3 linked regions of the Idiomarina loihiensis L2TR genome follow. The protein of the gene in region 3 interacts with the protein of the main gene of each other region in a pairwise test. Links are inferred from orthologs where the notes say so. Each region holds a gene or a part of one and is shown on either strand. Other genes may lie near its edges. The genes, in order: ybgC, plsB and acpP.

The links.
Region 1: the proteins of acpP (region 3) and ybgC interact in binary tests that used the Escherichia coli proteins (3 or more experiments, as listed by UniProt). The link is inferred for Idiomarina loihiensis L2TR from one-to-one orthologs.
Region 2: the proteins of acpP (region 3) and plsB interact in binary tests that used the Escherichia coli proteins (3 or more experiments, as listed by UniProt). The link is inferred for Idiomarina loihiensis L2TR from one-to-one orthologs.

The regions. Positions count from the first base shown.
Region 1 is NC_006512.1:1,167,751-1,170,773, reverse strand. What follows is about bases 109-2,972. They hold ybgC (tol-pal system-associated acyl-CoA thioesterase), read left to right. Parts: upstream 109-1,267; coding sequence 1,268-1,678; downstream 1,679-2,972. Other genes in these bases: tolA (cell envelope integrity protein TolA), read left to right, coding at 2,820-2,972; tolR (protein TolR), read left to right, coding at 2,389-2,817; tolQ (protein TolQ), read left to right, coding at 1,682-2,392; ruvB (Holliday junction branch migration DNA helicase RuvB), read left to right, coding at 109-866. In the rest of the region: more of ruvB, read left to right, coding at 1-108; more of tolA, read left to right, coding at 2,973-3,023.
Region 2 is NC_006512.1:275,772-279,048, forward strand. What follows is about bases 160-3,277. They hold plsB (glycerol-3-phosphate 1-O-acyltransferase PlsB), read left to right. Parts: upstream 160-516; coding sequence 517-3,039; downstream 3,040-3,277. Other genes in these bases: lexA (transcriptional repressor LexA), read right to left, coding at 160-385; ubiA (4-hydroxybenzoate octaprenyltransferase), read right to left, coding at 3,027-3,277. In the rest of the region: more of lexA, read right to left, coding at 1-159. UniProt on the Escherichia coli protein: Catalyzes the transfer of an acyl group from acyl-ACP to glycerol-3-phosphate (G3P) to form lysophosphatidic acid (LPA). This enzyme can utilize either acyl-CoA or acyl-ACP as the fatty acyl donor.
Region 3 is NC_006512.1:1,438,781-1,441,803, reverse strand. Bases 1-2,864 are described here. They hold acpP (acyl carrier protein), read left to right. Parts: upstream 1-1,244; coding sequence 1,245-1,484; downstream 1,485-2,864. Other genes in these bases: mltG (endolytic transglycosylase MltG), read left to right, coding at 2,324-2,864; pabC (aminodeoxychorismate lyase), read left to right, coding at 1,539-2,327; fabG (3-oxoacyl-ACP reductase FabG), read left to right, coding at 389-1,126; fabD (ACP S-malonyltransferase), read left to right, coding at 1-372. Outside these bases: more of mltG, read left to right, coding at 2,865-3,023. UniProt on the Escherichia coli protein: Carrier of the growing fatty acid chain in fatty acid biosynthesis.

The sequences.
Region 1 (3,023 bases), 270 kb from region 3 along the record:
CCGCGCGCAAGCGTCAGGAAGCCCTGGATCATCTCTTAATTTTTGGTCCTCCGGGGTTGGGTAAAACGACGCTGGCGAACATTGTGGCGAATGAGCTGGATGTGAGTATTAAAACAACTTCGGGTCCGGTTCTGGAAAAAGCCGGTGACTTAGCGGCGTTGTTGACCAACCTCGAAGCACACGACGTCTTATTTATTGATGAAATTCACCGTTTGAGCCCGGTTGTCGAAGAAATTCTGTATCCGGCTATGGAAGATTACCAGCTCGACATTATGATAGGCGAAGGTCCTGCAGCCCGTTCGATTAAATTAGATTTACCACCCTTTACCCTCATTGGTGCTACCACTCGTGCTGGCGCGCTGACGTCACCGCTACGCGACCGCTTTGGTATTGTGCAGCGCCTTGAGTTTTATGATGTTAATGAATTAACCGATATTGTTGGGCGTTCGGCTCACTTCATGAATGTCCGTATGCTCGACGGTGGTGCCCGTGAAATAGCGCGCCGCTCAAGAGGTACGCCGCGTATAGCCAACCGCTTATTGCGTCGGGTACGCGATTATGCCGAAGTCAGAGGTAATGGCGACGTTGATGAAGTGACAGCCAATGCCGCTTTGACCATGGTGGACGTTGATCAGGCTGGCTTTGATTATATGGACCGGAAGCTGTTATTAGCCATTATGGAAAAGTTTATGGGTGGGCCTGTGGGGTTAGATAACCTTGCGGCAGCGATAGGCGAAGAAAAAGATACCATTGAGGATGTTCTGGAACCTTATTTGATTCAGCAGGGCTTTTTGCAACGCACGCCGCGTGGACGTATAGCGACTCCCAGAGCTTATCAGCACTTTGGGTTAAAGCCGGAAAAATAGGTAAAAAAAAGCCCGCACAATGTGCGGGCAAACAGAACAACAAGAAGGAAGTTAAATCCAGGGAACTATTACTGAATAAACAATCTCAGAAAAAGTGACAACCAATCTCTTCGTCTTTGATATGCTGAGTATTATAAAGTTAATCTGATTCTGATCAAACAAGAAAAATTAGATGTTCGCATTACAATAACTAATCCGGAAGTTGTATTATTTGTTCAAAAAAAGCGCAACATATTTGTAACAAAAAAGAAAATATCTTAAAAATCATGGTGTTGATATTTTGTTCTTTTCATTCTGTTATAAAAAAAAGTCTGCTGACAAAGTAACCAGTTATGGTTTTAGGGGCTTCTTTACAAAATATTACACAAAGGTAACTTTTCGGAACTTTACTTGAGGTGGTAATGTCTCATTATGAATTTGAATGGCCTATCCGGGTTTACTACGAAGACACGGATGCAGGTGGTATCGTTTATTATGCTAATTATCTCAAGTTCATTGAAAGAGCTCGAACAGAGTGGTTACGATCATTAGGGATTGAACAGGATACCTGGTTAGCTCACAATATAGCCTTTGTGGTTCGCAAGGTAGAACTGGATTTACGGCAGGCGGCTAAGTTTAATGCTGAATTAATGGTCACTGTTAAAGTAACAAAGATTAAGAAAGCCTCTTTGGTTTTCGAACAACAAGTTTTGGCGAAGGATGGCAGCGTGCATTGTCAGGCAACTGTTTTAGCAGCCTGTGTTGATAATCAGGCGATGAAAGCTGTTGCTATTCCGGAACCGATAATATCGCGTATTCAGTCAGGGGTTTAAAGCGTGGAAGCAGAACTATCGTTTATTGATTTATTCATGCAAGCCAGTTTATTAGTCAAGCTGGTGATGGTTATGTTACTGGCGATGTCGGTATGGGGCTGGGTGTTAATTTTTCAGCGCAAGAAAGTGTTGAAGCAGGCTCGAAATGACGCGCTAAAGTTTGAAGATAGATTCTGGTCAGGCGTCGATCTTGCACGCCTTTATCAGGAAATCTCGGCTCGTGCTAAAAATGCACGAGGAATGGAGTTACTGTTTCACGCGGGCTTTAAAGAGTACGCTCGGCTGCGCAACCACTCAACAACAAATACGCAGACAATGCTTGAAGGTGCGTTTCGTGCCATGCGCGTAGCTCACGCCCGAGAAACCGAAAAGCTGGATAATAACTTAGGTATTCTGGCAACTATTGGTTCTATAAGCCCCTATATTGGTTTGTTTGGAACGGTATGGGGAATTATGAACGCCTTTATCGCTTTAGGTGCCGTGCAACAGGCTACGCTGGCCATGGTTGCACCGGGTATCGCCGAAGCTTTGATTGCAACTGCGATGGGTCTTTTTGCCGCGATACCGGCCGTTATTGCTTACAACCGATTTACCACTAGTGTGGAAAAAGTTGATAATCAGTACATGAACTTTATTGATGAATTCATCTCAATTTTACAGCGGCAGTCTTCGGCTCAGGCAGGCAAAAGTAAAGTAGAGGGCGAAACGGTATGATGGTAATGCCGCGCAAGCGTCGTAAGCCGGTTGCGGAAATTAACGTAGTACCTTACATCGACGTGATGCTGGTTCTGCTGATCATCTTTATGGTAACAGCCCCTTTGATTACTCAGGGCGTTAAAGTTGATTTACCGAAAGCAACCGCCGAACCTCTCTCTGAAGAGAGTAAACCGCCTTTAGTGGCGTCGGTTGATGCTGAAGGTCGCTATTATTTAAATCAGGGTGACTCCCAGGATACGCCGATGCAGGCAGATGAACTTGCAACTTTGGTTGCCGCTCATTTGCAGGTTGAACCTGATACTCCGGTTATGGTCAATGGTGATGGTGCCGTATCTTATAATCAAATTGTGCAACTGATGGTGTTACTGCAAAGAGCGGGTGTGCCGTCAGTCGGTTTAATGACAGATTCGTCGGATAATTAGTTGTGGCAAAATCAGATAGCTTAACCTTACCGCTGATATATTCGATTGTTATACACGCTACAATCGCGGGTGTGTTGTTATTTAGCTTTGAGTTTACTCCCTCGACGCCGGAGGCGATGGAAGTCAATTTAGATCAAAGCGAGCTGGATATGTCAGAAGAGATTGTTAGCGCAGTCACAGTTGATAAATCCAAAGTTCAACAACAG
Region 2 (3,277 bases), 1.2 Mb from region 3 along the record:
AAATGCCAATGTCTCTCATGCTCATACCGTTTACTTTAAGTAAGAAACTGGCGGCTGGATGAAACAGTGATTCGTCAATTTTGTAATGGCCTTCAACGTGTTGTTCAGCCAATAAAGGTTCACCTGCTGCAACCTGGCCGATTAACGGCAGGCCATCGGCGATATCGTAGTCATCGCCGACAAGGCGAATACCGCGCGACATGCCGGGGAGTATTTCGATAACGCCTTTACGGGCCAGCGCTTTCAGGTGCTCCTCCGCAGAGTTGGCAGAGCGGAAACCCAGCTTATGGGCAATTTCGGCACGGGTCGGCGGCATACCGGTTGCGTGCAGATTATCCTTAATAAGCTCAAGAATTTCAGATTGTCTTGGTGTTAACGGGCGCATAATGTACCTGTTTATTTGTACAGTGATACTGTGAGTATATACAGGTAAATTGATTTCGCAAGTAATTTCTTGAACGACATTTTTACACGAAGTTGGTATCCTGTATTTCTGTTTAAAACAGAGGTCTCTATATGAAAGGAATAAGCCGCTTTTTCCCAATTTTTAAATACCCGTTACGCTGGTTAACGCGCTTTCAGGAAATTTGGGATGGCACTGAAGAAGAGCATTCAGCAACTGTTGGCAAGCCAATTGTTTATGTAATGCGTTCAACCTCTAAAGCGGATCTATCAATTTTACAGCGGGCGGCGCACAAGCGTGGCTTGCCAGACCCTGTCGACCCTCTTGTGGTTAATGGTAAAACCTATAACCGAATCATGTATCTGGAAGAATTGGCGAATGAGGTCTCGGATCAAACGGTGTCCGAATTTCACCAGTTATTAACCCTGCACAAAGACCAGCCGGAGCTGGATGTTCAACTGATACCTGCGGGCGTATTCTGGGGCCGCCAGGCCGGAGAAGAAGCGCATGCCGGTAATACTATGACCGGTGACTTAGATAATCCGGGCCATTGGCGTAAATTCTGGCTGGTAATTTTTTCTGGTCGACAAGTGTTACTGCGTTTCTCTCGTTCGGTGAGCCTGGGCACTATGGCGCGTGACCACGGCACCGATATGCGTATTGCGCACAAATTGGCGCGGGTAGCGCGAGTTCACTTCGTCCGTATGCGCCATGCTGTTGCCGGCCCTAAACTAAGTCAGCGCAAAGAGCTGATGTCAGCACTCATTAATACCCCGGCGCTAAAAAAAGCGGTATCGGATGAAGCCAGAGGTAAGAAGATTAGTGAAGAAGCCGCCCGCAAGCGCGCTTTATCTTATATCGATGAAATAGCCGCCAACTATAATTCAACACTTATCCGGGTGTTAGATCGTTTTATGACCTGGATGTGGAACCGGATTTACAACGGCATTCATGTAAAAGGCGGGGATACGATTCGACGACTGGCGCAACAAGGACACGAAGTTATCTATGTGCCTTGTCATCGCAGCCATATGGACTACTTGCTGCTCAGCTATGTTATTTATAAAGAAGGCCTTGTGCCGCCGCATATCGCGGCTGGCGTGAACCTTAACTTTTTCCCTGTTGGTGGCATTTTCCGCCGTGGCGGCGCGTTCTTTATTCGCCGCAGCTTCCGGGGTAACAAACTGTATTCAGCGGTTTTTCGCGAATATTTGTGCTGGTTGTTCCAGAAGGGTTACCCGGTGGAATACTTCAGTGAAGGCGGCCGCTCCAGAACCGGCCGCTTATTACCGCCTAAAACCGGCATGCTGGCAATGACCGTGCAGGGCATGTTGCGGGACCAGCAACGCCCAGTATCGCTGGTGCCAGTGTACCTTGGTTACGAGCATATTATGGAAGTGGCTACTTACCTGAAAGAGCTTAAAGGTAAGGACAAAGAAAAAGAGTCGGTTTTTCAAATTCTGAAAACCGTGGCCAAGCTGCGCAATTTTGGCCAGGGCTTTGTGACTTTCGGTCAGCCTATTAATTTAAAACACCATTTGGACAAAGTGGCGCCTAACTGGCATGAGTCGGTCACGCGAGGGGCACAGGAACCGGAACGCCCGGGCTGGTTGAACCCGGTGGTAGGTGGTTTAGCCGAGCAAGTTATGCAGGGCATTAACGATTCAGCGGCGGCAAACAGCGTTAACCTTACCGCATTGGCGCTACTGAGTTCAGAGCACCACGCGCTGATGAAAGAAGAGTTGTTGGCTCAACTGGAGGTTTATCTGGGCGTGCTGCGCGAAGTGCCATACAGCAATATGATGAGCGTGCCGGAGGAGACACCGGAAGAGCTTTGGCAACAGGCACTGCGCACCGACAAATTTACGGTTGATAGCGACACCATGGGTGAAGTCGTGTCGCTGGAGCGCATGACAGCCATAGCAATGACGTATTACCGGAATAACATTCTTCATTTGATGGTCGTTCCCGGTATTGTTGCGTCAATTATCATGGCTAAGAAGAAAGTCAGCGTGGCCGAAATTGGGGCGCGGACGCAGGCAATTTATCCGTCGTTAAAAGCCGAGCTCTATTTGAGTCATAATGTTGAAGACTTACCGCTCTGGACGGAAGCTCTTGCTGAAGAGTTGGCGCGACAAAAGCTAATTACTCTGGAAGACGGTGTTTGCACCATAGCGCAACGGGAAAGTGCGCAGTGGTATCGGCTGAGGTTATTGGCCAACAGTGCCAGCGAAACCTTGCAGCGTTATTGTATTGTACTTGAGTTGCTGCAACAGGCGCAGCCTATTATGCGGGCAGATCTCGAAAAGCAATCTATTACCCTGGCCGAACGCTTAAGTTCAATTCACGGTATTGACGCCCCGGAATTTTACGATAAGAAAGTTATGTCGACGCTGATTGCCAGTTTAAAACAGCAAGGTCTGGTAGAAATTAATGACGACGGCCAGCAAATTGCTGCCGAGCCGGTGGGCGAGCTCAGCGATCAGGTCGATGAGCTCATTGACGGCCCTGTGCTACAAACCATTCGTCAGTCGGTTGAGCAGTTTGTTCAGCAGCTAAAAGAGCAGGCAGAACATGAACAAAAAGAAGCACCCAAAGAAGAGCAAAAGCCGACTGAGAGTAATCAGAACCAGTAATGCACGGCTAAGCCAATAGCGAATACCATGCCAATATAATGGTTATGCAGAAAAGCCTGGAAGCACTTTCCGGGCTCTCTGTGCCGTATTAACCAGTGCTGGTAAGCAAACAACAGAAAAATAGCCGCTAATGCCAGCCACACCCAAAGTTCAACGGTAATTAAGTGCAATATCCAGCCCAATAAGGCCAGAGTCGCGAGTTGCAACAGGCCAATAGCCAGACGGTCGAAGCGGCCAA
Region 3 (3,023 bases):
AAGGAAGCCGGGGCTAAACGGGTTTTGCCATTACCTGTTAGCGTGCCGTCACACTGTGCTTTGATGCAGCCAGCAGCCAGTCAATTGGCCGACGCGTTAAAGTCGATAAAGTTGAAACAGCCACACACCCCGGTCATTAATAATGTGGACGTTGCAATAGCCGATAGCGAAGATGCCATTAAAGATGCCTTGGTGCGTCAGCTCTATCGCCCTGTCCGCTGGACTGAAACGATTGAACAGATTGCGAAATTGGATGTCGAAACAGCCTATGAAGTTGGTCCGGGAAAAGTACTGACTGGATTAAACAAGCGTATTACTAAGGCTTTTGGTTGTAGTGCGTTGAATACGCTAGACTCTTTGAACTCACTTTAATAAAAAGGTTATTTACGTGCAAAACTTTGAAAATAAAGTCGCATTAGTTACAGGCGCAAGCCGGGGAATAGGAAAAGCAATAGCTGAACTGCTTGCTAGTCAGGGAGCGAAAGTCATTGGTACAGCGACCTCTGATAAAGGTGCAGCTGCAATCTCCGAATATCTTGGTTCAAAAGGCAAGGGCCTGGCGTTGGATGTAACCGATTCTGATAGTCTGCAGCAGGTTATTAAAGAGATTGAATCAGAGTACGGTTCTATTGATATTCTGGTGAATAACGCCGGCATTACCCGCGATAACCTGATGATGCGAATGAAAGACGACGAATGGGATGCTGTCTTAAACACGAACTTGTCAGCCGTATTTAAAGTTTGTAAGGCGGTTGTACGCGGCATGATGAAGCGGCGTAATGGCCGTATTATTAATATCAGTTCAGTTGTTGGCACAACAGGAAACCCGGGGCAGGTTAACTATTGTGCGGCGAAAGCCGGACTGGTTGGTTTCAGTAAGGCAATGGCTAAAGAAGTTGCAGCGCGCGGCATTACCGTGAACTGTGTTGCGCCTGGCTTTATTGATACAGATATGACAAAAGCTCTGAATGATGAGCAAAAACAGGCTATTTTTGATAATATTCCGGCAGCACGTTTAGGCGAGCCAAAGGAAATTGCTGCTGCGGTAGCATTTTTAGCATCAGAAGGTGCAGCTTATATCACTGGTGAAACCATTCACGTTAATGGTGGTATGGCGATGGTTTAAGGGGTTAGCGGTACGACCTCTTAACTTTATGCTATTTTTTACTTTATTAATGAGGCTGGTTTCACTACACTACAGCCAATTTTCACTCTCGCGATGACTATTGAGGGATTTTATAATCATGAGTACTATTGAAGAACGCGTTAAAAAAATCATTGTTGAACAATTAGGTGTTAAAGAAGAAGAAGTTAAGCCTGAAGCGTCATTTGAAAATGACCTGGGTGCTGATTCTTTAGACACAGTTGAACTGGTAATGGCTTTGGAAGAAGAATTTGAAACTGAAATTCCAGACGAAGAAGCTGAAAAAATTAAAACAGTTCAATCAGCTATCGATTACGTAAATAATCATTCTAACGACTAATTTGTCGTAGAACGTGATATAAAAGGCGGAGCCATTGGTTCCGCCTTTTTTGTTATGACAATAAGAAAAATACTACTTAATAATACGCCTTTCCATTGTTCTGAAATAGACAGAGGGCTGCAGTTCGGTGACGGGCACTTTACAACCATACGAGTTGTTCAAGGTGTGCCTTTGCATATAGAGCGACATTTGAACCGACTGTCTGAAGCTAATACCCGTTTATTTATAAACCATCCAAACTTTAACTTTTTGCATCAGCGTATCCTTAACGCTTGTGATGGCATTGAAAACGGTGTGTGTAAGGTTATTGTCACTAGAGGTTATGGTGGCCGAGGGTATGGCTTTTCAGACGGCGCAGTGGCGAATGAATATATTCAGGTAAGTGATGCTCCGGGTAACCTTAAATCGGTTAGTCTTGGTGTTGCTGAATTGAACTTAGCCAGACAACCTAAGCTGGCCGGTTTAAAAACATTAAATAGGCTGGAGCAGGTTCTGTTGACTCAGGAGCGCAGCGTTTCTGAATATGACGATTTACTGGTCTGCGACTCGGAAGGTAATGTTGTCGAAGCCATACAGGGAAATGTTTTTTGGTACAAACAAGGGCAATGGTACACCCCCGATCTGAGTTTTTCCGGTGTACAAGGAATTATTCGCCAGTTGATTATTGATGAAGACATGCTTGCGCCTTTGCGTATCGGTCATTTTTCATTGAATGAGTTAGCTGACGTTGAGCAGATTATCCTCAGCAACAGTGTCAGAGGCGCTGTTACGGTCACTCAGTTTAATGGTAAAGTATTGGATAAGAGCAAATTGCCGGCGGTATTAGAGCAGCTTATATTATGAAAAAACGTCTTATTTTAGCGCTGCTTGTTGCAGCTTTTGTGGTTTCGGCCGTGGCTGTCTTTGTATCCGGGCGCTGGTATTTATCGCAGCCAATACAAAGTGACGCTAGTACGCCTCTATTGTTAGATTTTAGAGGAGGAGCAACTGCCCGTAGCGTAACCATTCAAGTAACAGAGCACTTTGAGAAGGGGAACTCTGCATTAATTTATCGCCTGAGTCAGGTTTTTGACGATGTCGACCATTTGCAAGCTGGCCTTTATGAAATTAACGGACGACAAAGCTGGTTTGATGTCTGGAGTATGTTGAGTCAAGGGCGGGAAAAAACCTTTACTGTGACTCTGGTTGAAGGATTGACTCTCGAGCAGTGGAGAGCTCAACTAAAACAGCTACCTTACCTAAAAGATGAGTCTTCTGAATTGGATCCGGCGGAACTCAGGCAAAAGCTGGGCGTTACAGAAACCTCTATTGAAGGTGTTTTATTACCTGAAACCTACAGTTACAGAGCTTACACAACGGATATTGCTATTCTGAAGCAAGCGTACCAATCTATGCAGCAGGTGCTGGAAAATGCCTGGCAAGAGCGTTCAGACAGATGCCCTGTAAACTCACCTTACGAATTGCTGATACTGGCTTCTATTATTGAGAAAGAAACCGGTTTGGCCGATGAACGTCCGCTGGTTGCAAGCGTATTTGCCA